Regions from separate parts of the Streptomyces sp. NBC_01428 genome, predicted to be linked through region 3. Evidence: riboswitches for the same ligand, from Rfam matches in the RefSeq annotation. Region 3 holds a riboswitch; each other region holds the start of a gene.
What was found. A riboswitch is a leader RNA that binds a small molecule or an ion and turns the genes downstream of it on or off. The one in region 3 is predicted to bind cyclic di-AMP.

Region 1 (7,413 bases), 220 kb from region 3:
GGACCCGTACCCCGACCCCGGCGCCGGTGATCGTAGCCCCGGATCAGGGAGTTGAGCCGTTGTGATCGGTCCTGCACGGGAAAGTCCGTCTGGGCGGAAGCGGGCCCTGCGTGATCCCAACCGGTCGCAACGCGCCTGCCACCGTACGGCGAACGGCGTTGCTGACGGGATACCGGACGTCGTCCGGTTCACGCCGGGCCGATGTGTCGTTCGATCCGTATTCTTCGGATCATGGCCGCTCCGACTGCATATTCACTCATCGCCACTGACCTGGACGGAACGCTGCTGCGCGGCGACGACACGCTCTCCGACCGGTCACGGGCCGCGTTGGCGAAGGTGACCGCGTCGGGCGCGCAGCACCTGGTGGTGACGGGCCGTCCCGCACCGCGCGTTCGACCGCTGCTCGACGATCTCGGCGGTGCGGGGCTGGCGGTGTGCGGTCAGGGCGCTCAGCTGTACGACGCGGGGACGGACCGGCTGCTGTGGTCGGTGACCCTGGACAGGGAGTTGGCGGAGACGGCGCTCGGAAAGATCGAGGCGGAGGTCGGCCTGCTGTACGCGGCGGTGGACCAGGACGGCGTGGACGGGCTGACGCTCATCGAGCCGGGCTATGTGATGCCGCACCCCACGCTTCCTGCGGTGCGGGTGCGGCGCCGGGACGACCTCTGGGCGCAGCCGATCAGCAAGGTGCTGCTCCGCCACCCCACGATGTCCGACGACGAGTTGGCCTCGGCGGCGCGGGGAGTGGTCGGTTCGCTGGCGACGGTCACCATGTCGGGGCCGGGGACCGTCGAACTCCAGCCATGCGGGGTGACCAAGGCCACCGGTCTCGCGCTGGCCGCGACGCACCTCGGTCTCACCCCGTCGGCGACGCTGGCCTTCGGTGACATGCCCAACGACATCCCGATGTTCGACTGGGCCGCCCACGGGGTCGCGATGGCCAACGCCCATCCGGAACTGAAGGCGGTGGCGGACGAGGTCACGCTGTCGAACGAGGACGACGGGATCGCGGTGGTCCTGGAACGGATCTTCGGGTTCTAGGGCGTCCCCGCGACGGCGCGTCGCCGGCCCGAAGGGCGGGCCGGGCGATGCCCGGCCCCAGGATGTGAGCCGGCCCGGGGCGTCCGCCGATGCCCCGGGCCGTGCCCTTCGTACTTCTGGTGGGGACCGCCCCGCACACCCGGTCCGTCACCGTCCCGCGGGCCCGGTCGTTCATCGCCGACAGGCCGGTCCGTCACCACCGGCGGCCCCGAAGGTGCCGCCGGCCGGTGTCGTGCGAGAGGCGCGGGTGCGCCGGTGCGATCAGTAGGCGCCGTTGACGTTGTCGATCGAGCCGTACTTGTCGGCGGCGTAGTTGCAGGCGGCCGTGATGTTGGCGACCGGGTCGTAGGGGTCCATCGACGTGCCGGCCACGTGGTAGGCCTGGAACGTCGGGTCGATGACCTGAAGGAGGCCCTTCGAGGGGATGCCCGCGGCCGCGTTGGAGTCCCAGTTGTTGATGGCCTGGGGGTTGCCGGAGGACTCGCGCATCACGTTGCGGTAGATGCCGTCGTAGCTGCCCGGAATGCCCGCCTTGCCCATGATGTCCAGGGACTGCTTGATCCAGCCGTCCAGGTTGTTGGCGTACGTGGTGGCGGACGCCTGGGTGGCGGTGGTCTTGGCGGCCGTGGCCGCCTTCGCCGGAGCCTTCCCGGTCTTCGTGCCGACCGTCAGGGTCAGGCCCGTGCGGAGGTGGGCGGGGTTGTCGCCGATGACGGCGCGGTTCGCCGCGTACAGCTTCTGCCAGCCGCCGCTCGACGGGTACTTCTTCGCGATCTTGGTCAGGGTGTCGCCGGCGACCACCTTGTAGGTGACGAGCGAGACGTTCGGGACGGTCGCGGTCTTGGCGACCTGGGGGGTCGCGGCGTGGGCGCCGGTCGCGCTCATGAGCGGGAGGGCGAGGGCGAGGGCGCCCGTTCCGGCGGCGATCACTCCGCGGGTGATGAAGGTGGTACGGCCGTGACGCTGCGTTCCTGCGGGCATGACGAAATGTCCTCTCCGACGCCTGCGAGGTGAGCTGTCGGGTTCGGGCGGGAGATGCCCGGCCGCGCTGGTGGGCGCGGCTTCACCCCAAGCCGTTCCGGTCTCCCGGATCGGCGGCTTACCTGTGGTTCCCCCGCTCCTGCCGTGCGTGGGTGGGTGGGTTACCGGGCGACGGCAGGATTAGGCGATCCGCCCGGTGCGACGAGAACGTATGCGACTGCACATGTCGGGAACAAGGCCTGATGTGGCGGTGAAGATCGCTTTTGCCTGTTTAGAGCGCGGGCAATACGTCCGATTAGACCGGAATTGAATCCTCAACTTCCCTTTGGCAAAGGGGTCGGCACGGGGTGGGCGAGGGGTGATCCACTGGTCCGCGCGTGACCCAATTCACGCGCCGAGGGGTCACCAAGACGGCATGCCGGGCAAGTCGGGCATTACGCCACCGCTCTGTGCGGCGCGGGGAGTTCTCGGACGCACGCCGGGACGGCCCCGCCGGGTGCGGGAGGCGCGGGGTGCGGGAGGGCGGCGCCGGAGGGGGCGCCGGCGAAAGGTGCGGCGTGGGCTCGGAGTTGACGGCTTCCCGTCGGACGGCAGGCGACATCACGACGCGAGCCGGGCGAAATCCGGAGGCGGGCCGGGCGGATGCCGGACGGGAGCCGAACCGGGGGCGGCCGGTGAACTGCCGCCCCCGTCAAGTCCTTTCAGCCCGCGGTGCGCGGGATGCGCTTCTCCCAGGTCCGGTGGAAGACGACCTCGTCGCCGTCCCGGCAGACGACCTCGTTGGACGTGATGAAGTCCCGCGCGTCGCAGGTGATGGCCGAGGTCGTCTCGACGCGGGCGTCCCAGGGAAGGTCGGGGCGGTGCAGCCGGACCGACCAGGTGGAGCGGGCGCGGGCGGAGAGCGGGTCCGTCTCGTCGATCGTGTACGTCTCCCGCGCCTCCTCCGTGAACTCCAGACCGTCGGGATACACGCGGGTGCCGCCGTAGCGGGGGTCCACGTCGAGCCGCCAGGTGCCCGCGGCCACGTCACGCAGGACCAGGCGCTCCGGGCGCGGCTCGTCGAGCGTCACCGGGACCACCACGCCGAGCGGCTCGGCCTCCTCCGCCTCGCCGAAGGTGATGGAGGGGTCCGACTCCTGTGCCCGTACCGGGAGTTCCAGGCTGCTGCCCGCAGGGTCCAGCGTGAAGCCGGCCTCGGAGCCGGGCTGCGGCCAGACCCAGGGCCAGTACGCCGAGGAGACGCTCAGGCGGATGCGGTGGCCCGGGGGGAACGCGTAGCCGATGCCGTTCAGCTCGAACTCCACGTCCTCCGTGGTGCCCGGCTCCCAGGGAACCGCCTGGTCACGGCCCGTGCGTGCCGACAGGTTGAGGACACCCCGGGTGACGAGGGTGGAGGCGCCGTCGGGGGCCACGTCGCACAGCCGGGCGATCACCTGGCCCCGGGCGGACGCCGACATCAGCCGCAGCCGGACCCGGGGGCGGCCCAACACCCACGTCTCCTGCGGCACTTCGAACTCGAAACAGACGGACCTGGCGTCCTCCTCGCGCTGGTCCGGCGGCAGGTCCGCGTCGTTCCCGAACGGGAAGAAGCGGCCCGCGTCGACCCCCGTGTGCTGCGGGGAGCGCACCAGGCGCGGGGCGCCCTGGAACGCGTACGGGACGGGGGTGACCGACGGCGAGGGCCACGCCGGGTCGCCGACCCAGCGGCCCGGGAGCTCCGCGTACACCGTCGCCGGAGGATGCGCGTCCATCACGTAGGAGCGCAGGAGGGGGACGGCGAGCGCGCCCGAGTCCTCGTCCTTGAGCCAGTGGTCCCACCAGCGGAGCGTCTCCTGGAGGAAGCCGATCGCCGGGCCCGGCGGCAGGCCCCGGTCGGGGTACTGGTGGGACCAGGGGCCGATGAGACCGCGGACGCGGTCCGGCGGCAGGTTCTCGACCAGGCGCAGCACCGTGTCGCGGTACGGGTCGTGCCAGCCGCCGACCGCGAGGACCGCCGCACGGATCGCGCCGTAGTCCTCGCAGGCGCTGCCGTGCCGCCAGTAGGCGTCCCGGGTCTGGTGCGCCAGCCAGGTGTGGATGAACGGGTCGACGGCCTCCAGCCGCTCGGTCCACATGTCGCGCCACATCACCTCACCCACGTGCACCGGGTCCGGCGGGCGGGCGACGAAGGCGAGCATGGTGGCCGCCCACGCGTGCATGTCGACGGCGAGGACGGAACCACCCGTGTAGTGCACGTCGTTGTCATAGCGGTCGTCCGTCGAGCAGACCGTGACGACCGCCTTGAGCGCCTCGGGCGCGAGGGCCGCGATCTGGAGGGAGTTGAAGCCGCCCCAGGAGATCCCGAACATGCCGACCCGGCCGGTGCACCACGGCTGGGCGGCCAGCCACTCCACCACGGCGACCCCGTCGGCCAGCTCGGTCTCCGAGTACTCGTCGCCCGGCATGCCCTCCGAGTTGCCGTGGCCGCGCACGTCGACGCGGACGGAGGCGTAGCCGTGCCCGGCGTACCAGGGATGGCGCTGCCAGTCGCGCGGTGCCGTCCAGTCGGTCAGCCGGTACGGGAGGTACTCCAGGAGCGCCGGTACGGGCTCTTCCGTCACCGGCCGCCAGATCCGGGCGTACAGCCGGGTGCCGTCCGGGAGCGGGACGAGGACGTCCTCGTGAACGGTCTCGTAGGGGAAGGACGTACGGATGCGCATGCGGGTCACCTCAGTGGACGGGATGCATCGTGCGGCGGAGCCAGGGGGCGAGGGCCATCACGGCCAGGCCCGCCGCCACCGCGATCGCGCCGTTGACGCCGAAGTAGGCGGGCTTGGAGACGTCGTCGTAGAGCTTCACCGTCTGGGCCTGGATGCCGTTGGCGAGCGCGAGGGACAGGAACCAGAGGGACATCGTCTGGCTGGAGAAGGCGGCCGGGGCGAGCTTGGTGGTCGCGGACAGGCCGGACGTCTCCAGGAGGACGTCTCCGAGGCCGAGCAGCAGATAGGAGCCGACGATCCACCAGACCGACATCAGGTAGTCGTCCCCGCTGTGGCCGGAGGTCGGCAGCACGATGAGCAGGAACGACAGACCGCCGAGCACGACCCCGAGGGCGATCTTGTTCGAGGCGTGCGGCTGGCGGGTGCCCATCCGCATCCAGACGGCGGCCACCACCGGCGCGAGGGCGACCTCGAAGGCACCCAGCGCGGAGGCGTACCAGCCGGCCGGGAAGTCGAAGCCGAAGATCGTCGACTCGGCGTTCGACGAGGCCAGCAGGATCATCGTCGAGTAGGCCTGGAAGAGGATGAAGTTGAAGACGGTCGAGGCGAGGAAGAGGACCACGTAGGGGCGCAGCCTGCCGCGTTCCTCGGACGTCACCCGGGGGCTGGTGAACATCACCCAGAAATAGACGACGGGCAGGATCACCGAGACGACGGTCAGCAGGTCGACGAAGCGGTCCATGGTCAGCCAGCCGACGGAGGCGAGGAGCACGGCGAGGACCGCGACGGCCAGCAGTCCGAGGACGATCCCGCGGACGGCGCGGCGCATGGCGTCCGGCGCGAGGGCGAATTCCGCCGCGCGGGTGCGCCCGGCCAGGTGACGGCGGCCCGCCACGTACTGGATCAGGCCGAAGGTCATGCCGACCGCCGCCGCCGAGAAGCCCCAGTGCCAGCCCTCGTGGTCGCCGAGCCAGGCGGTGATCAGGGGACCGGCGAAGGCGCCGATGTTGATCGCCATGTAGTAGAGGGCGAAACCGGCGTCGCGGCGCTCGTCGTCGGTCCGGTAGAGCTTGCCGACCATGGTGGCGACGTTCGGCTTGAGCAGGCCGGTGCCCGCGCTGATCAGGCCGAGGCCCGCCCAGGTCGCGGCGGCCGCCGGGATCGCCATGGCGTAGTGGCCGCAGGCGATCAGGATGCCGCCCCACAGGACCGCGCGGTACGCGCCGAGCATCCGGTCGGCGAGCCAGCCGCCGGCGACGGAGACCAGGTAGACGAGCGTTCCGTAGGCCGCCGAGACCGAGGCGGCGGTGCCCGGCGCCATGCCGAGCCCGCCGTGGGACACGGTGTCGGCGAAGTAGAGGACGAGGATCGCCTGCATGCCGAGGAACGAGAACCGCTCCCAGACCTCCAGGCCGGAGAGCGTCAGGAGCCCCCTGGGCTGGCCGAGGAAGGCGGTGTCGTCGGCCGGGGGCGGGCCGGGTTCGGCTTCCACGGAGCTGCGGGACACTGCCACCCTCTTCCGCGTACCTCGGACCTCGGTACATGTCGTCGTATGTCAGCTCGTATCAACTGATCATGAACATACCGTCGGCCTCCGGATACTGCCCGGGAGGAGGGGTACTCGCGGAGCGAGGCAGACGGGTGTGTTGCGTGTGCCCTACAGGTGTCATCCCGCGTACGTCCTGGCGGAGTCGACTCGGCCGGGGGACGGTGGGCGCTCGTGGTGATCGAAACGTGACCGGATACGCTGACTTGAGTGATGGCAGCGACACATCGACAAACCGTGTCATCGACCGAATGATCGACCGAGTTCGCCATGTGATCGTCAGCAGACAGGAGAACCTCTCGTGACCGTCGTCGGGCCGTTCGGGCTGAGCGTGCGGGACCAGGCTCTCGAAGCCGATGTCCAGGCCGGATTGGCGGCTGTCGAGGAGGGCTTGCTCGAAGCCACCAAGAGCGAGGTCCCCTTCATCACGGAAGCCGCCCAGCACCTCGTGCGTGCCGGGGGAAAGCGGTTCAGGCCGCTGCTCGTGATGCTCGCCGCGCAGTTCGGTGATCCCTACGCGCCGGGTGTCGTGCCCTCGGCCGTGGTCGTCGAGCTGACCCATCTCGCCACGCTGTACCACGACGACGTGATGGACGAGGCCGAGGTCAGGCGCGGTGTCGACAGCGCGAACGCCCGCTGGGGCAACTCGGTGGCCGTCCTCACCGGAGACTTCCTCTTCGCCCGCGCCTCGTACATCCTGGCCGACCTCGGGCCCGACGCGGTCCGCATCCAGGCCGAGGCGTTCGAGCGGCTGGTGACCGGCCAGATCCTGGAGACCGCGGGACCGCGCGACGGCCGGGACCCGGTCGATCACTACCTCGACGTGCTGAGCGGCAAGACCGGCTCGCTGGTCGCCGTCGCGTGCCGCTTCGGCGCGATGATGTCCGGCGCCGACGAGACGGTCGTCGACGTGCTGACGCAGTACGGCGAGCGCCTCGGCGTCGCCTTCCAGCTCGCGGACGACGTCCTCGACATCGCCTCCGAGTCGCACGAGTCGGGCAAGACCCCGGGAACCGACCTGCGCGAGGGCATCCCCACGCTGCCGGTGCTGCGGCTGCGCGAGCGCGCGGAGCGGCTGGGCCTCGCCGAGGACATCGCGCTGTGCGAGCTGCTGGACTCCGACCTCACGGACGACGCGCGGCACGC
Region 2 (7,413 bases), 1.0 Mb from region 3:
AGCCAGGAGGTGAGGAGCGGACCGGAGAACTCGACGACCGGGCCGACCGCCCGCCCCTCGGTGATCCGCGGGCGACGGGGGGTGCCGGTCCTTCGGGTGCGTCCGGACCCGCGGGCGATCCCGGAACCGGTCCGGCGCGATGGCGGACGGGTCGTATCTCCGCCGTGCGTGCCCTGGTCCGGGCCCTGCCGGTGCTGCTGGTCGTCGGCGGGACCTTCTACGACTACTTCACGCCGGGCGAGTTCACCGCCGCCCCCCTCTTCACCGCCGCCACCCTGGTCGCCGCGCCCCTCTATTCGCTGCGCGGCACCGTCCTCACCGGCGCCGCCGCCGTCGGCGCGCTGATCCTCGTGCACTTGCGCCTCGGCATCGTCCTTCGGGTCGACGCGGTCACCGAGGTCGTCACCGTCGCCACGGCGGCCGTCCTGGGCGTCCTCATCAACATCCTCGTCCGGCGCAGCGACGAGCGGCTCGCCTCCGTCCGGGAGATCGCCGAGTTCGCGCAACGGGCCGTGCTGCCGGAACCGCAGGCACGGATCGACGGCCTCGACGTCGCCGCGCGCTACGAGGCGGCCCAGGCGGACGCGTTCATCGGCGGGGACCTGTACGCCGTGCAGGACACCCCGTACGGCGTGCGGCTGGTCGTCGGGGACGTGCGGGGCAAGGGGATGACCGCGGTCGCGGCCGTCGCCGTGGTCATCGGCGCCTTCCGGGAGGCGGCGGAGCAGGAGACGACCCTGGAGGCGGTCGCGCAGCGGCTGGAGCGGGCGCTGAAACGCGAGGGCACCCGGCGCGACAACCTCGACGCCGTCGAGGGGTTCACCACCGCCGTCCTCGCGGAGATCCCGCACGAGGAGGAGACCGTCCGCATCGTCAACCGGGGCCATCCGCCGCCCCTGATGCTGCACCCCGACGGCACACTCGTCCCGCTCACCGGCGGGCCCGCCGCGCTGCCCCTCGGGATGAGCGACCTGGGCAGCACGCCCGACCGGGCGGTGCCGGCCCGCTTTCCGCGCGGCGCGATCCTGCTGCTGCACACCGACGGGCTGTCCGAGGCCCGGGATGTGAGCGGGGAGTTCTACGATCCGGCCGCGCGGCTGGCCGGGCGGGTCTTCCCGGGGCCCGACGCGCTGCTGAACACCCTCGCGGTCGAGGTCCGCAAGCACACGGGCGGCGCCCTCAGCGACGACATGGCGCTGCTCGCCGTCCGGCGCGGCTGACGCCCTCGATGGCCCTTCTCGACTGCTGTCACGAGGAGTGAGCGAACCGTGTCCCTCCGCATAACGACTGACACACCGTCACATGAATCCGTGGCGACGGAATGAGGCCAACTCGCCCGTTTTTCAGTGCGCATGACCCCAAAGTCCTGGCCAAAAAGCGTTAACGATCAGTCGGAACAGCTTGGAATCAGGTGGCCAGGTCTATTAACGTTCGATAACGCAGCGCGGTCGTCCCAGCCGTCACAAGAGATGGCTCCGTGCGCACGCGCCGAATCCCGCAAGGGAACCGGGGAACCACCAACTTGGGGTGAATCGAGCGTCCTCCACCGTGGCAGCACGGTGGGTATACGCGCGTAGGAGACCTTCCTGCTCCGAACCCGTCAGCTAACCCGGTAGGCGAGAAGGAAGGAAAGGAGTGCGCCCACGTGGCGTCCAACCGGCCTGCTCAGCCAACCTCGTTCGCACCGAATGACACCCAGTCCTTCGGTTTCGCCCACGGCAAGGACGAGGGACCCTGGGAGGAGTGGAATCCCACCGAGGATTCCGTCCGTCCCGTTCGTGGCCGGCACCGCGTGGGAAAGCAGCGCGGCGGAGGACTCGCCCGCAGCTCCACGGTCCTCGGCGTAGGCGTGATAGCCGCCGTCGGCGCCGGTGGCATGGCCACCGCGGCGCCCGGCAAGGCGCCGGTCTCGATCTCGCTGCCCGACCTGTCCTCGGTCACGCACTCGGCCAAGGCCCTGATCAGTGACGGCGCCGAGACACCCAAGGGCTCCTCGACTCCGCTCACCGGCGCGGGCCTGACCACCGCCGACACCGCTCAGGGCACCGCGGACGCCGGTGAGGCGCTGCGGACCCGCATCATGCAGCAGGCCGAAGCGCAGCAGAACCAGGTCGACAGCGCCGCCCAGGAGGCGGCCGAGACAGCCGCCGCGAAGCAGGCCGTCGCGCTCGCCACCAAGCAGCAGGACGCCGCCGAGGCCAAGGCGGACGCCGCGAAGAAGAAGGCGGAGGAGGAGGCCAAGGCGAAGGCCGAGGCCGAGCGCCTGGCCGAGCTCGCCAAGAGCTACTCGCTGCCGACCTCCTCGTACACCCTGACCTCGCGCTTCGGCGAGGCCGGCGCCCTGTGGTCCTCGGGCTACCACACGGGTCTCGACTTCGCCGCGCCCACCGGCACGCTGATCAAGGCCATCCACAGCGGCACCATCACCGAGGCGGGCTGGGCCGGTTCGTACGGCTACCGCACGATCCTCACCCTCGACGACGGCACCGAACTCTGGTTCTGCCACCAGTCGTCGATCAGCGTCAGCGCCGGCCAGAAGGTCGCCACGGGCGACGTCATCGGCCGCGTCGGCGCGACGGGCAACGTCACCGGGCCGCACCTGCACCTGGAGGTCCACCCCGGCGGCGCGGCCACCGGCATCGACCCGATGGCGTGGCTCCAGGGCAAGGGCCTCAACCCCTGACGGGTGTTCCGGACCAGGGCCTCGGCCCCTGATCCGCACGGATTGCCGACCGGCCGGTCGTGGGGACTCCCGCGACCGGCCGGTTTCGTCCGCCGTACCGGCCGTGCGGGATGCGGCAGACGTGCGGGATGGATGTGGAATACAGGCATCCGACCCGGGCGTTGAATCGACACATGACTTCTCTTCGCAAGCTCGGCTCCTCCGACCTCGAGGTCTTCCCGCTCTCCCTGGGCGGCAACGTCTTCGGGTGGACGGCGGACGAGACCCAGTCCTTCGCGGTCCTCGACGCCTACGCGGCCGCCGGGGGCAACTTCCTCGACACGGCCGACTCGTACTCGTCGTGGGTCGACGGCAACGAGGGCGGCGAGTCCGAGACCATCATCGGCAAGTGGCTGAAGGCCCGCGGCAACCGCGCGGACATCGTCGTCGCGACCAAGGTCAGCCAGCACCCCGCCTTCCCGGGCCTCTCCGGCGCCAACATCAAGGCCGCCGCCGACGCGTCCCTGCGCCGCCTGGGCACCGACCACATCGACCTCTACTACACGCACTTCGACAAGACCGAGGTGCCGGTCGACGAGATCATCGGCGCCCTCGACGAGCTCGTGAAGGCCGGCAAGGTGCGGAACATCGCCGCCTCCAACATCTCCCCGGAGCGGCTCCAGGAGTCCCTGGAGTTCTCCGACCGCGAGGGCCTCGCCCGCTACGTCGCGCTCCAGCCGCAGTACAACCTGGTCTCGCGCGACACCTACGAGGGCGATCTGCGCGACGTCGCCTCCCGCGCCGGACTGGCCGCCGTCCCGTACTTCGCGCTCGCCGCGGGCTTCCTCACCGGCAAGTACCGTCCGGGCGCGACCGTCGACTCGCCCCGGGCCGCGGGTGCGTCCAAGCACCTGGAGACGGAACGCGGGAAGCGGGTCCTCACCGCGCTCGACGAGATCGCCGAGGCCCACAACGCCGCCGTCGCGACCGTCGCCCTCGCCTGGCTCGCCGCCCAGCCCACCGTCGCCGCGCCGATCGCCTCGGCTCGCACGGTGGAGCAGCTCCCCGCCCTGCTGGGTGTCGCGGACCTGTCGCTGACGGACGCGGAACTGTCGCGCCTGACCGAGGCGTCGGCCTGACACCCGCCGTGTGATCCCGGGCCCCCGCCCGAGCGAGGCGCCGCCCCGCGCGGACGGGGGCTAGGAACGGTAGGGGTTGTAGTCGTACGTCGGATCCGGCACCGGCGGCGCGTACGGCTGGGCCGGTGGGACCGCGTACCCGTAGCCGTGCGCCGGCCAGGGGGGCGGTGCGGGGATCGGCGAGGTGGTGCGGGCCGCGTAGGCGAGGGACGGCCGGGCGATCTCCCGGCGGCGCCACAGCTCGTGCAGCAGCTCGCGTTCCCGTACGACGAAGTCGGCGCCCGCGCGGCCCCGGCGCCCCCGGTGGCGCAGGAACGCCAGCGAGGTCGCGTACGCCTCGTACTCGGCGACCGAGCGGCCCGCCGACTTCCCCCAGTGATGTCGGGCGTACTCGCGGGCGAGCCGCCGGGCCCGCATCGAGCCGAGGACGTACGGCTCGGCCGTGCCCAGCCAGCCCGCCGTCGTGTACGCGGGCAGTTCCGTGCGTACGGTGCGCAGCTCGCGCTGCCGGGTCCACACGACCAGCCAGGTCAGCAGCCCGAACGCGGGCACCATGAACGCCGCGTAGACCGCGAAGAAGCCGTACTCGCCGAAGTCGGACGAGCTGTTCCACACCGAGTGCATCCCCATCGCGAGCAGCAGGCCGGCGAACGGGATCAGGGTGCGACGCACGTGCTGGCGCTCGGCGGACAGGGCCGCGACGCCGAAGCCGATGCCGGTCAGCACGGTGAACAGGGGATGCGCGAAGGGCGACATCACCACGCGGACGAAGAAGGTCGCGGCGGTGACGGAGGTCAGCCCGCTGCCCCCGCTGAGCCGGTCGGTGCCGAAGGCGGTGCCGAGATAGAGGATGTTCTCGGTGAACGCGAAGCCGGTGGCGGTGACTCCGGCTATGACCACCCCGTCGACGATCCCGGTGAAGTCACGTCTGCGGAAGAGGAAGACCAGCAGGACGGCCGCCGCCTTCGCCGACTCCTCCACGACGGGGGCGATGACGGTCGCGCCGAGGGTGTCGGCGCTGGAGGGATCGGCGGTCGCGGTCGCTATCCACCGCGTGGCGAAGCTGTTGGCGACGATCGCTATGAGCGCGGCCGCGCAGGCGCCCCAGGCGAACGAGAAGACCAGGTTGCGCCAGGGGCCGGGCTCGACCCGGTCCAGCCACCGGAAGGCCGCTATGAGCAGCGGCACCGGGAACACGGCGAGGCCGAGGCCGACCAGGAAGCCCTCGGTGCCCGTCTGTTCGCGGACGAGCGCGAGGATGACGAGACCGGACAGCACCAACAGGGTGATCAGTGCTCCGTACCGGACCCATCGGCGCTGCCACCAGTGCGGATGCCGCAACGCGTGCCCGGCGGGGACGCCGGGCTGCGGGGGGTACGGGGGACTGATGGCCACGGCATTGACCCTAACGAGGGAGGGCGGGACTCGCGACGGTGGCCGGAGTCGCCCCGGCGTGCGGGATCCCGGGGACGTCGGAGGGCCGTGCGCGGGTCAGGTGCCCGGGGCGTGCTGGTCTCGATGCTGTACGCGCCGGAAGAGGAGGTCGTTCACCACATGACCCTTGTCCAGTCCCTGGCCCTCGAAACGGGTGAGCGGCCGGAACTCGGGGCGCGGCGCGAAACCGTCGTCCGGCCGCGTGTTCTCGAAGTCGGGGTGGGCGCTCAGAACTTCGAGCATCTGTTCGGCGTACGGTTCCCAGTCCGTCGCGCAGTGCACGAGCGCACCCGGTTTGAGGCGCGTCGCGGCGAGGTCCAGGAACTCCGGCTGGATCAGCCGTCGCTTGTGGTGCCGCTTCTTGGGCCAGGGGTCGGGGAAGTAGACCCGCAGGCCGTCCAGGGACGCGGGCGGGAGCATCTCCCGGAGCAGGATGATCGCGTCGCCGTTCGCGACCCGGATGTTGGTCAGGCCGCTGCGCTCCGCGAGGCCCAGCAGGTTCCCCTGGCCGGGGGTGTGCACGTCGACGGCGAGGATTCCGGTCTCCTGGTCCTCGGCCGCCATCTGCGCGGTGGCCTCACCCATGCCGAAGCCGATCTCCAGCACGACGGGCAGGTCGGCCCCGAACAGCTCCGCGAGGTCGAGCGTGCGCTGTCCGTCGATGTCCAGGCCCCACTGGGGCCACAGGCGCTGCAGAGCCTCGCCCTGTCCGGTCGTCACCCGGCTCCGGCGCGGCTGGAAGCTCCGGATCCGCCGCTCGAAGTGCGATCCGGCGGGGTCGGCCTGCGGCCCGTCGGGAAAGCGGGGCTCGCGCTGGGAGCGGTGGTGACGCGGCGAGCCGTCCTCGGCGGAGGCGGGCCGGGTCTCTTCGGAGGAGTCGAGGAAGTCAGACACAGTGCGGTCGATTTTACGGGGGGTCGCGGCGGGGCGTGTCCGGACCGGGTCGGGTCGGTCCACCGGGGGTGCGGCCCGGCGCGGGCCGCACTCAGCTTGCCGCGAGAGCCGCCAGGGCCCGGCGGGCGACCTCGCGGCCGATGGGGAGGGACGCCGTGGCCGCGGGGGACGGCGCGTTCAGGACGTGCACCGTGCGCGGGCCCTCCTTGATCAGGAAGTCGTCGACCAGGGTGCCGTCCCGCAGGACGGCCTGGGCGCGGACGCCGGCCGCGGCCGGCAGCAGGTCGTCCGGGGTGACGGCGGGCAGCAGCCGGCGGACCGCCGCGGTGAACGCCGCCTTCGACACCGAACGCCGCAGCTCTCCCGCGCCGTACCGCCAGTGGCGGCGGGCTATCCGCCAGGAACCCGGCCAGGACAGCGTCGCGCCCAGCTCACGGGGGTGGACGACGCCCCAGCCGTATCCCTCGCGGGCGAGGGCGGGCACCGCGTTCGGGCCGACGTGGACGCTGCCGTCGATGCCGCGGGTGAGATGGACACCGAGGAAGGGGAAGGCCGGATCGGGCACCGGATACACCAGGCCGCGGACCAGCTCCGGCCGTGCCAGGGTGAAGTACTCGCCACGGAAGGGGACGATCCGCATCTCCGGGTCGTCGCCCGCCAGCCGGGCCGTCTCGTCGCAGTGGAGTCCCGCGCAGTTCACGAGGACCCGGCCGCGGACGATCGTGCCGTCGGCCGTGCGGACCGCGGCGCCGAGATCGGGGCGCCGGTCGATCCGCACGACGTCCGCGCCGTACCGGATGTCCGCGCCGGAGGCCTCTCCGAGCTGCCGGGCCACCGCTCCGTAGTCGCAGACGCCGGTGGTGCCCACGTGGATCGCGGCGAGGCCGCGCACCTCGGGCTCGGCCTCGATGATCTGGGCGGGGCCCAGCTCCCTGACCGGAATGCCGTTCTCCCTGCCGCGCTGGACCAGGGCGTGCAGGCGGGGCAGCTCGGCCTTCTCCGTCGCGACGATCAGCTTGCCGGTGACCGCGTGCGGGATGTCGTACTCCGCGCAGAACTTGACCATCTCGGCGGCGCCCCGCACCGCGTACCGCGCCTTCAGGGAGCCCGGGCGGTAGTAGACACCGCTGTGGATCACGCCGCTGTTGCGGCCCGTCTGGTGGCGGGCGGGGCCCTGCTCTTTCTCCAGCACCGTGACCCGGGTGCCCGGCGCCGCGCGCGTGACGGCATAGGCCGTCGACAGGCCGACGATTCCGCCGCCGATCACCAGCACATCGCAGTCGT
Region 3 (7,413 bases):
GTCGAACGGGCGGCCATGCCGTAGGCCTCGTCGACGCGGCGCAGGGCCTGCGGGAAGCTGATCTTCTCGCGCTGCGACAGGGCGTCGATCATCGCCTCGGCGCGGTCGCCGATGCCGCGCTTGGGCACGTTCAGGATGCGGCGCAGCGGGACCGAGTCCTCGGGGTTGGACAGCACCCGCAGGTAGGCGAGGACGTCCCGGACCTCCTTGCGCTCGTAGAAGCGGACTCCGCCGACGACCTTGTAGGGCAGGCCGACGCGGATGAAGACCTCTTCGAAGACACGGGACTGGGCGTTCGTCCGGTAGAAGACCGCGACGTCGCCGGCCTTGGCCTCGCCCGCGTCGGTGAGACGGTCTATCTCGTCGGCGACGAACTGCGCCTCGTCGTGCTCGGTGTCCGCGACGTAGCCCGTGATGTTCGAGCCCGCGCCCGCGTTCGTCCACAGGTTCTTGGGGCGGCGGGACTCGTTGCGCTCGATGACCGCGTTGGCGGCGGTGAGGATCGTCTGCGTGGAGCGGTAGTTCTGCTCCAGGAGGATCGTCTTCGCGTTCGGGTAGTCCTCCTCGAACTGGAGGATGTTGCGGATGGTCGCGCCGCGGAAGGCGTAGATCGACTGGTCGGCGTCACCCACGACGCACAGCTCGGCGGGCGGCAGGTCGGCGTCGCTGGGCGGGACGTCCACGGGGTGCTCGGAGGTGCCGACGAGCTCCCGCACGAGGGCGTACTGCGCGTGGTTGGTGTCCTGGTACTCGTCGACCAGGACGTGCCGGAAGCGGCGGCGGTAGTGCTCGGCGACGTCCGGGAAGGCGCGGAGCAGGTTGACCGTGGTCATGATCAGGTCGTCGAAGTCGAGCGCGTTGGCCTCGCGGAGCCGCGACTGGTACATCGCGTAGGCCTGGGCGAGGGTCTTCTCGAAACCGTCGGTGGCCTGCGCGGCGAAGTCCTCCTCGTCGATCAGCTCGTTCTTCAGGTTCGAGATCTTGGCGCTGAACGACTTCGGCGGGAAGCGCTTCGGGTCGAGATCGAGGTCGCGGCAGACGAGCGCCATCAGACGCTTGGAGTCGGCGGCATCGTAGATCGAGAAGGACGAGGTGAAGCCGAGCTGCTTGCTCTCGCGGCGCAGGATGCGGACGCAGGCGCTGTGGAAGGTCATCACCCACATCGCGTTGGCCCGGGGGCCCACGAGCTGCTCGACCCGCTCCTTCATCTCGCCGGCGGCCTTGTTCGTGAAGGTGATCGCGAGGATCTGGCCGGGGTGCACATGGCGCTCGCCGAGCAGGTGGGCGATGCGGTGGGTGAGCACGCGGGTCTTGCCGGAGCCCGCGCCGGCCACGATGAGCAGCGGGGAGCCGGAGTGGACCACGGCCGCGCGCTGGTTCTCGTTCAGCCCGTCGAGGAGGGCCGCGGGGTCCACGGCGGGCCGGTGGGCGCCGTCGCGGTAGTACGCGTCGCGGCTCGGCGGCACGTCGAACCGGCCGCCGAACAGGTCGTCCGCGACCGGCTCCGCGGCGTGCTCGTCCTCGGGCGGCGGCGGGTGCTCGTCCTCGTGGGCCGCGGAGGGCTTGAGGTCCGCCAGGAAGCTGTCGTCAAAGAGGCTGCTCATCGCTCTCCGAGTCTAGGCGGCCCCACTGACACACCGCGGCCACCCCGAGAACTCGACGGGAACCCGTGACTCGTGCGCGTGACCGGCTCGTGACGGTACGCGCACGTCGGAGTGGGTACGACCGGTCCCCACCACGACCACCGTCCAGCGAGGAGCCACCCTCGGGGCATCTCCGCAAAGTGACACACACCACGCACATCGGGCGTGCGCGACGGCGCACATGGCCAAGGTCACGAAAATGTATCGGGCATATCGCACTCCAACCTTCACACGGGCCACACGAGTTGGCTAGCGTGCTGGAAGGCCGCCCGACCGCAACCGGCGAACGTCGCCGGGCCGAGCGGCCTCCGCCGAGTTCGGCCCGCCCACCAGGCGGCCGGAGCCGGGGACCCACCGACCTGGGGTGAATCGGTCCGACCGCCCCGAGGGGCCAGGACCGTAGGGCAATCCTTCCGGAACCACCCGCCCGAACCCGACAGCTAACTCGGTAGGCGGATGACGGAAGGAGTCGCCTCTCTTGGCGTCGCACCGCAAGTCGCGTCCTACGGGTTCGCGCATGGCTGGCATACGGACCCCCGTCCTCGCGACGGCCGCCCTCACCTCCGTGGCCCTGCTCTCCCAGACGGCGAACGCCGCGCCCTCGGCCGAGCCGAAGCCCAGCGTCGAAGAGGTCGAGAAGAAGGTCAACGACCTCTACCACCAGGCCGAGACGGCCACCGAGAAGTACAACGCCACCCGGGAGAGGACCACCAAGCAGCGCAAGCGCGTCGACACCCTCCTCGACGACGTGGCCGAGCGCACCGAGAAGCTCAACTCCGCGCGCGAGGAGCTGGGTTCGTTCGCCGCCGCGCAGTACCGCACGGGCGCCTCCACGCCCGGCACCGCGACGCTGCTGCTCGCCGACGACCCGCAGGACTACTTCGACCAGACGCAGTTGATGAGCCGTCTGACGACCCGGCAGAAAGCGGCCGTCGACGACTACGTCACCGAGCAGGCGGCGACCACCAAGAAGCGCACCGAGGCCAGCGAGAGCCTCCAGTCGCTGACCACCTCGCAGAACGCCCTCAAGACGTCCAAGGCGACGGTGCAGCGCAAGCTCTCCGCGGCCCGCGACCTGCTCTCGAAGCTGACCGCCGAGGAGAAGGCGCGGCTGGCGGCGATCGAGAAGAAGAAGCGGGAGCAGGCGGCGGCCAAGGCGGCGGAACTGGCGCGTCAGCAGGCCGCGGCGGAGAAGGCGGCCAAGGAGAAGGCCACCGAGCAGGGGTCGTCGTCGGGCGGCACCACCGGCTCGTCCGGCTCGACGGCCACGGACCCCTCGTACGCGACGAAGGCCGGCAAGGCGCTCGCCTTCGCCCGCACGCAGATCGGCAAGCCGTACGTGTGGGGCGCGACCGGCCCGGACTCCTACGACTGCTCGGGCCTGACCCAGGCCGCCTGGAAGGCCGCCGGTGTCTCCCTGCCGCGTGTCACCTACGACCAGGTGAACGCCGGCACGACGGTCTCCCTCACCGACGCGAAGCCCGGTGACCTGGTCTTCTTCTACGACGACATCAGCCACGTCGGGCTCTACATCGGCAACGGCATGATGATCCACGCGCCGAAGCCGGGAGCGTACGTCCGCGAGGAGTCGATCTACTACGACGGCACCTCGGCGATCCACAGCGTGGTCCGCCCCGCCTAGGAACCTCTCGCGGGCACGCGCGCGGGGAGGCCGAATCGGCGCCACGCACGCGTGCCCCACCGGCAACCGGTCCCGCGGTCCCTAGCATCGGGCGCATGCCCGACATGCCGGATACGTCAGACCGTCCTCAGATCCCCGCCTGGTGGGCGCGGCGGGCGCCCGCCGCCGGGGCCGCCGTCATGGCCACCGGCATCCTCTCGGTGGGCCTGTATCTGACCGACCACGAGACCCTTTCCCGGATCGCGCTGGCCCTCGCGTCCGTCGGCTGGCTGGCGCTCGCCGCCGACTTCGCCGTCCGGCTGGTGCGGGACCGGGCCCGGTGGGTCCGGGAGGCCGGCACCCCGGCCGGGCTGACCGCCGTCGCGGCGACGACCGTGCTGGGCATCCGCTTCTCGGCACTGGGGTGGCAGACCCTCGCCGAGGCCCTCCTCGCACTGGCGGCCCTGCTCTGGCCCGTGCTGCTCGTGGCCGTCGTACGGCACTGGCGGCGGCGCGCGGCGGGCGGGGTGTTCCTCGTCTGTGTGGCCACGCAGGGCCTGTCGGTGCTGGGCTCGTCGGTCGCGTCGGCCGAGCGCTGGGACTGGCTCGCGCATGCCGCGATGGTGCTGTTCTGGCTGGGGCTCATCCTCTACGTGATCGCGTACACGCGGTTCGACCTGCGGGAGGTGGCACGGGGCGCCGGGGACCACTGGATCGCGGGCGGCGCGCTCGGCATCTCGGCGCTGGCGGGGGCCACGCTCGTCGCCGCGCACCACGTGAACCCGTACCTGTGGAACGACGACGACCAGGGTGCGCTGCGCGCGACGACCACCGTGCTGGTGACGCTGGCCCTCGTCGGGTTCTGCCTGCTGCTCGTGGCGGAGGTGGTGTGGCCGCGCCCGCGCTACGCGCTGGAGCGCTGGGGGACGGTGTTCCCGATGGGAATGACGGCGGTGGCCGCCCTCGCCGTCTCGGCCGCCCTCGACGTCTCCTGGCTCAAGGGGCTCGGAGAGGTCCTGCTGTGGATCTCGGTGGCGGCGTGGCTGGCGGTCGCCGCGGGCGCGGTCCTGGCGGCGCGGTCGACGGCGCGGGGCGCCACGCCCGGCGCCCCGGGATGAGGCCGGTCAGGTCCAGAGGACCGCGATGAAGATGTTCGCGACGGTGAGCAGGCCCACCAGGCCGAAGAGGTTCTTGTCGACCTTCTCGTCGTCCCGCTTCACATAGACGAGCCCGAGGATCACGATCAGCAGGGCCAGCTTCACGCCGATCTTGACGGTGTTGACCGTGTTGTCGTCGGCCTGGTTGAGGCCGACGAGGGCGACACCGGTGACGAGCATGGTGAGCGCGCCGTGCAGCATCGCCGGGACGAAGCGGGCGGTGCCGCGGCCCATCGCCTTCATCTGGGTGAGGAAGCCGCCGAGGAGCGCGGCGATGCCGATGATGTGCAGACCGACGAAGAGATGGATGAGTACGTCCATGGGGCCGGAGCCTAATCGGGGACCCTCGGGCGCCCTCCCACCGGGCCACCCCTTCGCCCCGGCCCTTCACCCCGCCCCTTCGCCCCGGCCCCTCCGGTCACCGGGCCCTCCCCGGGCTCGTGGGCACCGGCCGTCAGCCATAGCACCGGAGTCACTCCGGTCGTCCGGGATTCGCCGCTTCGGTCAGCGTGCTGGGTGAAGTCGGTGAGGCCGGGCGGGGATACCGGTCGCGTTCGGTCACCGGGCGATCCAGTGGCGACAGTTCCGTACATGGTGTCACCGACGCCGCACGCAGAGGTTTAGCGTCCTCCCCCAGGTGACCGGCGTTCCACCAACCCGCCCGGGCCAGGGGCGGCCGGCCGGACACCACCGCCGAGAAGGTCCGGCGGCGGCACGCTCCCCCTGTGTGAGCCGCCGCCGGACATGTCACCGCTTGACCGGCCCGACAGGGACGGTCGTACGGAAGGATGTGGGCCCTCGTGGCAGCGCACCGCAGGACCAGGCAGCGCTCTATCGGTGGAAACACGGCCCGCACAGCAGTCACCATCGCCCTCGCGGGGGTGGCGACGGCGACCGCCTTCGACGGGGTCGGCCACGCCGACCCCCAGCTCTCGCCGGCCCAGGTGAAGGCCAAGGTCGACACGCTGTACAAGGAGGCGGAGGTCGCCACCGAGAAGTACAACGGCGCCGAGGAGAAGGCCAAGACGGCGGAGAAGCACCTGCGGACCCTGCGGGACGAGGCGGCCCGCAAGGAGGACCGGCTCAACTCGGCTCGGGAGGCGCTCGGTTCGATGGCGGCGGCGCAGTACCGCAGCGGCGGCATCGACCCCGCCGTGCAGCTCGCGCTGTCCGACGACCCCGACCGGTACCTGGACGGTGCCGCGTTCGCCGAGCGGGTCGGCACCCGGCAGTCGGCGGCCGTCGCCGGCGTGCGCAAACAGCTGCGGGAGATCGAGCAGTTGAGGGGCGCCGCCCATGTCGAACTGACCTCGCTCAAGGCCCGCCAGGCCGAGCTGAAGCGCCAGAAGAAGACGATCACCGGGAAGCTGGAGGCGGCCCGCGGCCTGCTGGCCCGGCTCAGCCCCGCCGAGCGCACGCACTACGCGGAGCAGGGCGCGGAGGGCGGACAGCAGCGCGCCTCGCGCTCCTCGACCCGCGGACCCGCCCCGGCGACCGCCGCCGAGGCGGGTACCTCCGGCTCGACCGGTACGACCGCGGCGCCCACCTCACGTGCGGCGGAGGCCGTCGCCTTCGCGTACGCGAAGCTGGGCAGCCCCTACGTGTGGGGCGCCACCGGCCCCAACGCCTTCGACTGCTCCGGCCTCACCCAGGCCGCGTACCGCTCCGCCGGAGTGTCCCTGCCCCGGACGACGTACGCGCAGATCAACGCGGGCCAACGGGTCTCCCGCTCCGAACTCCAGCCCGGCGACCTCGTGTTCTTCTACTCGGGCATCAGTCACGTCGGCATCTACGTGGGCGACGGCCAGATGATCCACGCCCCGAACCCGTCGGCGCCGGTCCGCCTGGCCCCGATCGACCAGATGCCGTTCGCGGGGGCCACGCGGGTGGTGTGACCCGGGGACTCCGGTCCCCGAGCCCGGCCGACGGCCTCACACCAGCCGTCGAGCCGTGGCCCATCGGGTCAGTTCGTGGCGGTTGGACAACTGGAGCTTGCGCAGGACCGCCGAGACGTGGGACTCGACCGTCTTGACGGAGATGAACAGCTGCTTGGCGATCTCCTTGTACGCGTACCCCCGGGCGATGAGGCGCAGGACCTCGCGCTCGCGCTGGGTGAGGCGGTCCATGTCCTCGTCGACGGGCGGGGCGTCGGTGGAGGCGAACGCGTCGAGGACGAAGCCGGCGAGGCGCGGGGAGAAGACCGCGTCGCCGTCCTGGACGCGGAAGACGGAGTCGACGAGGTCCGTGCCGGTGATCGTCTTGGTCACGTAGCCCCGGGCGCCGCCGCGGATCACGCCGATGACGTCCTCCGCGGCGTCCGACACGGACAGCGCGAGGAAGCGGACCGGCTGTTCGGCGTCGGCCATCAACGGGGCGCAGCGGCGCAGCACTTCGACGCCGCCGCCCCCGGGAAGGTGCACGTCCAGGAGGACGACCTCGGGGCGGGTGGCGGTGATGACGGTGACCGCCTGGTCGACGTCCGCGGCCTCTCCGACCACCTCGACGCCGGTCCGCTCGGTCTCCCCGATCTCGGCCTGCACGCCCGTACGGAACATGCGGTGGTCGTCGACGAGGACCACACGCACCCGGCGTCCGTCCTCGGTGCCGCCGGACTCAACAGGCTCGTTCGCGTCGCTCATGACGTCTTCTCCGCCCTCTCCATCTCCAGCTCGACCTCGGTGCCGCCGTCCGGCACCGCGCGCAGTCGCGCCGTGCCGCCGTTGCGCTCCATGCGGCCGATGATCGATTCTCTGACGCCCATGCGGTCGGCGGGTATCGCGTCGAGGTCGAACCCCGGGCCGCGGTCGCGGACGGACACGAAGACCGTCCTTCCCTCGACTTCGGCGTAGACCTGTACGGCGCCGCCGTCGCCACCGTACTTGGCCGCGTTCACCATCGCTTCCCGCGCGGCCTGCATCTGTGCGGTCAGGCCCTCGTCGAGCGGGCAGTCGCCGACGACGACGACCTCGATGGGGACGCCGTGCTTGTCCTC
Region 4 (7,413 bases), 2.0 Mb from region 3:
TACGACATGGGTTCCTGAGGCAATGAGTTGTCCACAGGCGTTGCCTCGCGACCGTGACTGCCCCGATGATGTTGATCCCTGATCGCACGTGTTCGTATCTGTGGGGGATTGATGATCGAGATCGGCGCGGACGGCCGGACCTGGCTCCTCACCGGAACGAGCAGCGGCTACGCGCTCCACCTCACGGAACGCGACGAGCTGCTCCACCTGCACTGGGGCCCGCGGATCACGCTCGCCGACGCCGAGGCCCTCGCCGCCCGGCCGGCGCCGCCGTACCGGCCCTTCGACTCCCCGCTCGACGGCCGCGAGGAGTACCCCGTCGAGGGCGGCCCCCGCTTCGTCCGCCCCGCGCTCTCCGTACGGACCGACGAGCGGCGCGGCACCGAGTGGCGCTTCGAGGACGCCGCGGCCGAGGGGGACGAGCTGAGGCTGCGCTTCTCCGACGCGGGGCTCGGCATCACCCTGCACTACCGGCTGCGCGGCGACGTCGTCGAACGCCGTGTCACGCTCGCCAACGACGGAAGCGAGGACCTGGAACTGCTGCGCGCGGACTCCGCGACCTGGACCCTTCCCGAGCGGGACGGCTGGCGGCTGTCCCACCTGCACGGCCGCTGGGCCGCCGAGTCCCGGCTGGCGCGTTCACCGCTCACCTACGGCGAGAAGGTCATCGGCAGCCGCCGCGGCCACACCGGACACCAGCACCTGCCCTGGGTCGCCCTCGACGACGAGGCCACCGAGGAGAGCGGCGAGGTGTACGGATGCGCGCTCGGCTGGTCCGGCTCCTGGCGGATCGCGGTCGCCCAACTGCCCGACGCGCGCGTGCAGATCACCGGCGGCGCGGGACACGACGACTCGGGCCTGCTGCTCCTCGCACCGGGGGAGACCTTCACGACACCCGTCTTCGCCGGGCTGTGGAGCGACGGCGGGTTCGGCGGCGCGAGCCGGGCCTGGCACGCGTACCAGCGGACGTACGTCGTCCCGGACGCGGAGCGGGACCGGCCGGTGCTGTTCAACTCCTGGGAGGCCACCACCTTCGACATCTCGGAGGAGCAGCAGCGGGTCCTGGCGCGCCGCGCGGCCGCCATGGGCGTCGAGCTGTTCGTGGTCGACGACGGCTGGTTCGGGGCCCGCACCCACGACCACGCGGGGCTCGGGGACTGGACGCCCAACCCGGACCGCTTCCCGGCCGGGCTCAAGCCGCTCGCCGACGACGTGCACGCCCTCGGCATGCAGTTCGGCATCTGGGTCGAGCCCGAGATGGTCAACCCCGACAGCGACCTCTACCGCGCGCATCCCGACTGGGTGCAGCACCAAGTCGGTCGAACCAGGACGGAATTCCGCAATCAACTCATACTGAACCTTGCCCGGCCGGACGTTCAGGAGTACCTCTGGGAGCGGCTCGACGCCCTGCTCTCCGGCGCGCCGATCGACTACGTGAAATGGGACTTCAACCGCTCCTTCACGGACGCGGGCTGGCCCGGCGAGCGCTATCCGCAAAAGCTCTGGGTGGCCCACGTCGAGGCCTTCTACGCCCTCCTCGACCGGCTGCGCGCGGCGCACCCCGGCGTCGCCTTCGAGTCGTGCTCCGGCGGCGGCGGCCGGATCGACCTCGGTGTCATGGCCCGTACCGACCAGGTGTGGACCTCCGACAACACCGACCCGCTCGACCGGCTCGGCATCCAGCACGGCTTCAGCCAGGTCCACCCGGCCCGGATCATGGCCGCCTGGGTCACGGACAGCCCGAACAAGCTGCTCAACGGCCGGGTCAGCTCGCTGCGCTTCCGCTTCGTGAGCTCCATGGCCGGGGTCCTCGGGGTCGGCGGCGACCTCAGCCGGTGGAGCGACGAGGAACTGGCCGAGGCGCGGGACTGGGTCGAGCTCTACAAGGAGATCCGGCCGGTCGTGCAGCAGGGCGACCTCTACCGGCTGCGCCCCCCGGAGGGCGGGCTGAGCGCCGTGCAGTACGTGCTCGGAGGCGAGACCGTGGTCCTCGCCTGGCTGCAGGCGCAGCACCACGGCGTGCGGCCGGCCCCGCTCAGGCTGCGCGGGCTCGACCCGGCCGGTGTCTACGAACGGGTCGAAACGGGCGAAGTGCACCGCGGTGCGGTGCTGCTGCATCACGGTCTGAGCACCGGGCTGAGCGGCGATCTCGATGCGACGGTTATCCGCCTGCGTCGCATCTGACTGTTCTGTCCGAAATAGCGTCTTCATTCCAACTGGCCCTGGAATGAAGCGACGTGCGCCGGGTCGCGTGAGCAGCGTCATATTCGTGACGATGTGTTGCCGTCGGCCTTTCGTGACCGGCCTTTGTTTCCGGGCGAATTGAAAGCGCGGAAAGATCGTCATTCCACGGAGGGTGACGGTGAATTCCGCATGGATCAAGAAAGGCGAGCGCACAGAATCCGCACACAGTTGTCGACGTGCTCGCATCTCGCTTACGTTCTGCCTCAATCCGGACGGACGCCCAATCCTGCCGCCGCCCGGAATCCGCACACTCACCCGTACACGGCAGGAGCGGGGGACCCACAGGTTCCGTGCCTGGTCCGGTCTCCGGAACAGGCTAGGGGTACAGCCGCGCAGCCGCGTGGCCGGGCATCTCCAGCCCGCACCCGACAGCTCACCTCGCAGGCGCCGGAGAGGAAATCGCCATGCCCGCGAAGGGTAAGCACCGCCGTCCCAAGTCCCTGCGTTTCACCCGCACGATCGCCGTGGCCGGAACCGGTGGCGCCGCACTCGCGCTGCCGTTGCTGGGAGCCACCGGCGCCCACGCCGCGACCCCGGCCGCCGCCGCGCAGCACACCCAGAAGTCCGCGACCGTCGCCCCGGCCGCCGCGAAGGCCGGCACGTCGACGACGTACGCGGTGAAAGCCGGCGACTATCTCGCCAAGATCGCCGACGACCAGCACGTCAGCGGCGGCTGGAAGAAGATCTACTCGGACAACCGCTCCGCCATCGGCAGCGACCCGTCGCTGATCCACCCCGGTCTCAAGCTGTCCCTCGGCGCGAAGGCCGCCGCCCCGCAGGCCTCGGCCCCGGCGAAGCCCTCGGCCGCCAAGCCGGCTGCCGCGAAGCCCGCCGCCGCGAAGGCCGACACGGCGAGCACGGCCACCAAGACGGCCGCCGTCGGCAACAGTTCGGGCTACACCCTCCCCGTGGACGGCGCCACCATCGGCACCAACTACAAGGTGGCGGGCAGCATGTGGTCCAGCGGCTACCACACGGGCACGGACTTCGTCGTCCCGACCGGCACCACCATCAAGTCCATCGCCGCGGGTACCGTCGTCTCCGCCGGCTGGGGCGGCGCCTACGGCAACCAGGTCGTCATCCAGCACGCCGACGGCCGGTACTCGCAGTACGCCCACATGTCGTCCCTGTCCGTCTCGGCGGGCCAGACCGTGACCGAGGGCCAGCAGATCGGCCTCTCCGGCGCGACCGGCAACGTCACCGGACCGCACCTGCACTTCGAGATCCGCACCACGCCCGACTACGGCTCGGACATCGACCCGGTCGCGTACCTGCGCTCGCACGGTGTTGCCGTCGGCTGACGCCGCCTCGCCCGACCTGCTCCTGACGGCAGGACCGCCTCCGAAGGCCGGACCCCACGATCCCCGGGGTCCGGCCTTCGGTGTTTCTCGGCGGCTCCCGGCGGCTCCCGGCGGCTTCCGGTGTCCGCCCGGGACACAATTCGCGGCGGCTGCCTCAACAGGCCTGACCAGAGCCTTATTCCATGGTTGACCAACACTTGACGAGTGGCTTATCTCACCGGCCGTCAACCCTTCCCTACGGTCGCGTAGCTCACATCCGAAGGTGAATCATGGGCCGACGTGGCAGACGATTCGAAGAGTGACGACAGATCAGTGATCGGGTCGTACGTGGCGGTGGGGGACAGCTTCACCGAGGGCGTCGGCGACCTGGGGCCCGACGGGGCCTTCGTCGGTTGGGCGGACCGCTTCGCGGTTCTGCTCGCGGACCGGCGACCCGAGGGCGACTTCAACTACACCAACCTCGCGGTGCGCGGGAGACTGCTCGACCAGATCGTCGAGACCCAGCTCGTCCGCGCCAAGGAGCTCGGCCCGGACCTGGTCTCCTTCTCCGCGGGCGGCAACGACATCATCCGGCCCGGCACCGATCCCGACGAGGTCGCGGAGCGCTTCGAGCGAGCCGTCGCCGACCTCACCTCGGCCGTCGGCGCGGTCATGGTGACCACCGGCTTCGACACCCGTGGCGTGCCCGTGCTCAAGCATCTGCGCGGCAAGATCGCCACGTACAACGGGCATGTGCGGGCCATCGCGGACCGCTACGGCTGCCCGGTCCTCGACCTGTGGTCCCTCAAGACGATCCAGGACCGCCGCGCCTGGGACGGCGACCGGCTCCACCTCTCGCCCGAGGGTCACACCCGGGTGGCGCTGCGCGCCGGGCAGGTCCTCGGCCTGGAGGTGCCGGCCGACCCGGACCAGCCGTGGCCGCCGCTGCCGCCGCGCGGCACCTTCGAGGTGCGACGCGACAACATCCACTGGGCCCGCGAGTACCTCGTCCCGTGGATCGGCCGACGCCTGCGCGGCGAGTCCTCCGGCGACCACGTGGCCGCCAAGGGCGCGCTCTCCCCGGGCGACATCAAGACCCGCATCGAGTCGGTCGCCTGACCGCCAGCCCCACGGTCACCGCGCCCCGGGCCCCGCGGGCCCGGGGCCGACTTGTCCCCGGACGCCGCGTCCGTGTCCTTATCGCGGCCCCGCCACCAACGCGGCCCTCTCCAGACCGAGTTCGCGGGCCAGGGCCTCGTCCGCCCATTGCTGGGTGCGGGCCCGGGAGACGGTGCCGCCGTAGGCGGTCATCTGGACGGCAAGGCCGTCGAGCAGGGCGGTGAGGCGCAGGGCCGTGCCGACCGGGTCGGGGCACTGGAACTCGCCCGCGGCGACGCCCTCGGCGATCACCTCGGTGAGGGCCGCCTTCCACTGGCGGTCGAGGTCGCGGGTGACCTCCAGCAGGGCCGGCTCGCGCAGTGCGGCCGCCCAGCCCTCGATCCACAGGCGCCAGCCCTTGGCCTGGCCGGTGGGGGCGTACCAGCGGACGGCGGTCCGCAGGCGCCGCAGCGCGGTCGTGCGGCGGCCGAGCAGTTTGCGCAGATGGGCGAGATCGTCCTCGGCCGCGTAGGTGAAGGCGGCCGCGACCAGCTTCTCCTTGGTGGAGAAGTGGTACAGGACGAGCGCGTTGCTGACGCCGAGGGACGAGGCCACGTCGGCGATCCGTACCGCCGCCACGCCCCGCGCCTCGATCTGTTCCACGGCGGCCCGCAGCAATTCCTCGCGCCGCTCCGCCACGCTCAACCGCACTCTCGCCACGCCGCAACCCTACACAGCGCGGTCGCCCGCGGTCGGACACGAGTTCGCGTCATCCGTACCAGCCGAACCGCTCCGCGATGACCGGAAGCCGGTCGGTGACGATGGCGTGGGCGGCGGCACGCGGTGTCGTCCCGTCGGCCTCCGCGCGGGCGAGCATCTGGTCGATCAGGGCGCGCATGGAGCGGCGGATGTGGGCGAACGCCTCGTCCGGGTCGGCGCCGATGTCGCCGAACAGGGTCCACCACCACCAGGCGTTCGTACCGGAGTTGACCACCACGTCCGGCAGGACGACGACCCCGCGGGCGGCCAGCAGCTCCTCCGCCTCCGCCAGGACCGGCATGTTGGCCGCCTCGACCACCCAACGCGCCCTGATCCCGGCCTGGTTGACCGCGTCGACCGCGTACGAGACCGCCGCGGGCACCAGCACTTCCGCATCGGCGGACAGCCAGGCGTCGCCGGGCAGTTCACGGTCGCCGGGGCGCAGCGCGGCGCGGTCGACGGTCCCGTACGCGTCCCGTGCCGCGAGCAGCGCCTCGACGTCGAGGCCGTCCGGGTTCGCGAGGGTCCCCTTGACGTCGGCGACGGCCACCACCTTCAGGCCCGCGCGGGTGAGGAACCGTGCGGTGGCCCCGCCCATCGTGCCGAGTCCCTGGAGGGCGACCCGTGTCCCCGCGTACGGGACCCCCGCCCGGTCCAGCGCGGCGAGCACCGACTCGGCGACGCCGCAGCCGCCGGCCAGTTCGTCGAGACCGATGCCGTCGACCTCGACGGCGAAGGCGTCCGCGAGCCGTCGCCGGGCCGCCCGCTCGTCGTCGAGGAGCGGGTAGACCGCCTGGATGGACGAGACGAGCCCGGCCTCCGCGGCGGCCCGGTCGACCAGGTCCTGGGAGAGGCCGAGATCCTCGCCGGTCGTCCAGAAGGCCTCGATGTACGGACGCATCGCCCGCAGGTAGCGCACCAGCAGGTCGTACGCCCCCGGGTCCTGCGGGTCGCAGTCGATGCCGCCCTTGGCGCCGCCCAGCGGAACGTACCGGCCGGCCGGGTCGTAGTGCAGCGCCTCCTTCATGGTCATCCCCCGGGCGAGCCCGGTGACCTCCGCCAGCGTGCAGCCAGGACGCATCCGCAGGCCCCCGCTCGCCACACCGCGGACGAGCCGGTCGACGACGAGGAAGCCCTGGCGGCCGGTCACGTGGTCCGTCCAGGTGAGCGACATGAGGGGGGTGGTCATGGGATCTCCTCGGGGACGGCTGTCACGGTGGTGCGCGGGTGAGCGGGGGGTTTCCCCCCTCGGGATCTCGGACGGCATCCTGGATCAGTACTGAATCATGGTTCAGTATCGAAACCGGTCGGCCGTCCTGTCAACGCGCGCGGGACCCCGGCGGCCGGGCGCTCGGGACGGGCGGGCGGTTCCGATGCCCGTGGGCGACGGCGAGAACGTTGCTCCCGGGCGGAAGAAGCGGGTCCGTGCCGGGGTTGAGGAGACACAGGCCCGGGACGGACGGACATCGCGTCGTGACCGGGGCGACGCGGCGCCGTCAGAGGCGACGACCATAATGAAAGCCTGACCGACTCCTTCTGGAGGTACCCGTGACCGGTTTCCGTACCCTGAGCTCCGGGCTCCGCTCGCTGCGGCCCGCCGCCTTCGGCGCGGATCCGGGCGGAGCGCGCATGGAGCGCATGCGCAGATCGCCGAACTTCGCGGACGGTGTGTTCCAGAACCCGGAGAGCGCCCGGACCCGCCCCGACGGCTCGATGCTGGAGTTCGCGAAGGTCTACTTCCGCAAGGAGGAGCGCCTCCACCGCTCCCCGGCGGGAACCGTCCCCGTGCACCCGACGACGCTCGCCGACCTGGCCAAGCCGGCCGCGACCGGCCTGCGGATCACCTGGATGGGGCATTCCAGCGTCCTCGCCGAGATCGACGGGCACCGCGTGCTCTTCGACCCCGTCTGGGGCGAGCGCTGTTCCCCCTTCGCCTTCGCCGGACCCAAGCGGCTGCACCCCGTGCCCCTGCCGCTGGCCGCGCTCGGCCCGGTGGACGTCGTGGTGATCTCGCACGACCACTACGACCACC

Region 1: it holds a riboswitch for cyclic di-AMP, as region 3 does, so the genes downstream of both, OG406_RS17680 (LysM peptidoglycan-binding domain-containing protein) here and OG406_RS16665 (C40 family peptidase) in region 3, are expected to answer to the same signal.
Region 2: it holds a riboswitch for cyclic di-AMP, as region 3 does, so the genes downstream of both, OG406_RS21340 (M23 family metallopeptidase) here and OG406_RS16665 (C40 family peptidase) in region 3, are expected to answer to the same signal.
Region 4: it holds a riboswitch for cyclic di-AMP, as region 3 does, so the genes downstream of both, OG406_RS07960 (M23 family metallopeptidase) here and OG406_RS16665 (C40 family peptidase) in region 3, are expected to answer to the same signal.

Annotation. Positions count from the first base shown of each region.
Region 1 is NZ_CP109499.1:4,086,434-4,093,846, reverse strand. It holds gene OG406_RS17685 (HAD family hydrolase) at 232-1,041, shown strand; gene OG406_RS17680 (LysM peptidoglycan-binding domain-containing protein) at 1,303-2,022, opposite strand; cyclic di-AMP (ydaO/yuaA leader) riboswitch at 2,027-2,187, opposite strand; gene OG406_RS17675 (CocE/NonD family hydrolase) at 2,724-4,721, opposite strand; gene OG406_RS17670 (peptide MFS transporter) at 4,732-6,228, opposite strand; gene OG406_RS17665 (polyprenyl synthetase family protein) at 6,569-7,413, shown strand, end outside.
Region 2 is NZ_CP109499.1:4,907,031-4,914,443, forward strand. It holds gene OG406_RS21335 (PP2C family protein-serine/threonine phosphatase) at 1-1,220, shown strand, start outside; cyclic di-AMP (ydaO/yuaA leader) riboswitch at 1,477-1,634, shown strand; gene OG406_RS21340 (M23 family metallopeptidase) at 1,646-2,683, shown strand; gene OG406_RS21345 (aldo/keto reductase) at 2,857-3,801, shown strand; gene OG406_RS21350 (PrsW family intramembrane metalloprotease) at 3,862-5,196, opposite strand; gene trmB (tRNA (guanosine(46)-N7)-methyltransferase TrmB) at 5,293-6,129, opposite strand; gene lhgO (L-2-hydroxyglutarate oxidase) at 6,221-7,413, opposite strand, start outside.
Region 3 is NZ_CP109499.1:3,866,936-3,874,348, forward strand. It holds gene pcrA (DNA helicase PcrA) at 1-1,604, opposite strand, end outside; cyclic di-AMP (ydaO/yuaA leader) riboswitch at 1,943-2,113, shown strand; gene OG406_RS16665 (C40 family peptidase) at 2,122-3,285, shown strand; gene OG406_RS16670 (tellurite resistance/C4-dicarboxylate transporter family protein) at 3,390-4,382, shown strand; gene OG406_RS16675 (hypothetical protein) at 4,389-4,742, opposite strand; gene OG406_RS16680 (C40 family peptidase) at 5,222-6,316, shown strand; gene OG406_RS16685 (LuxR C-terminal-related transcriptional regulator) at 6,353-7,060, opposite strand; gene OG406_RS16690 (ATP-binding protein) at 7,057-7,413, opposite strand, start outside.
Region 4 is NZ_CP109499.1:1,819,845-1,827,257, reverse strand. It holds gene OG406_RS07965 (alpha-galactosidase) at 112-2,184, shown strand; cyclic di-AMP (ydaO/yuaA leader) riboswitch at 2,487-2,646, shown strand; gene OG406_RS07960 (M23 family metallopeptidase) at 2,649-3,545, shown strand; gene OG406_RS07955 (SGNH/GDSL hydrolase family protein) at 3,858-4,643, shown strand; gene OG406_RS07950 (TetR/AcrR family transcriptional regulator) at 4,722-5,342, opposite strand; gene OG406_RS07945 (Glu/Leu/Phe/Val dehydrogenase dimerization domain-containing protein) at 5,392-6,570, opposite strand; gene OG406_RS07940 (MBL fold metallo-hydrolase) at 6,930-7,413, shown strand, end outside.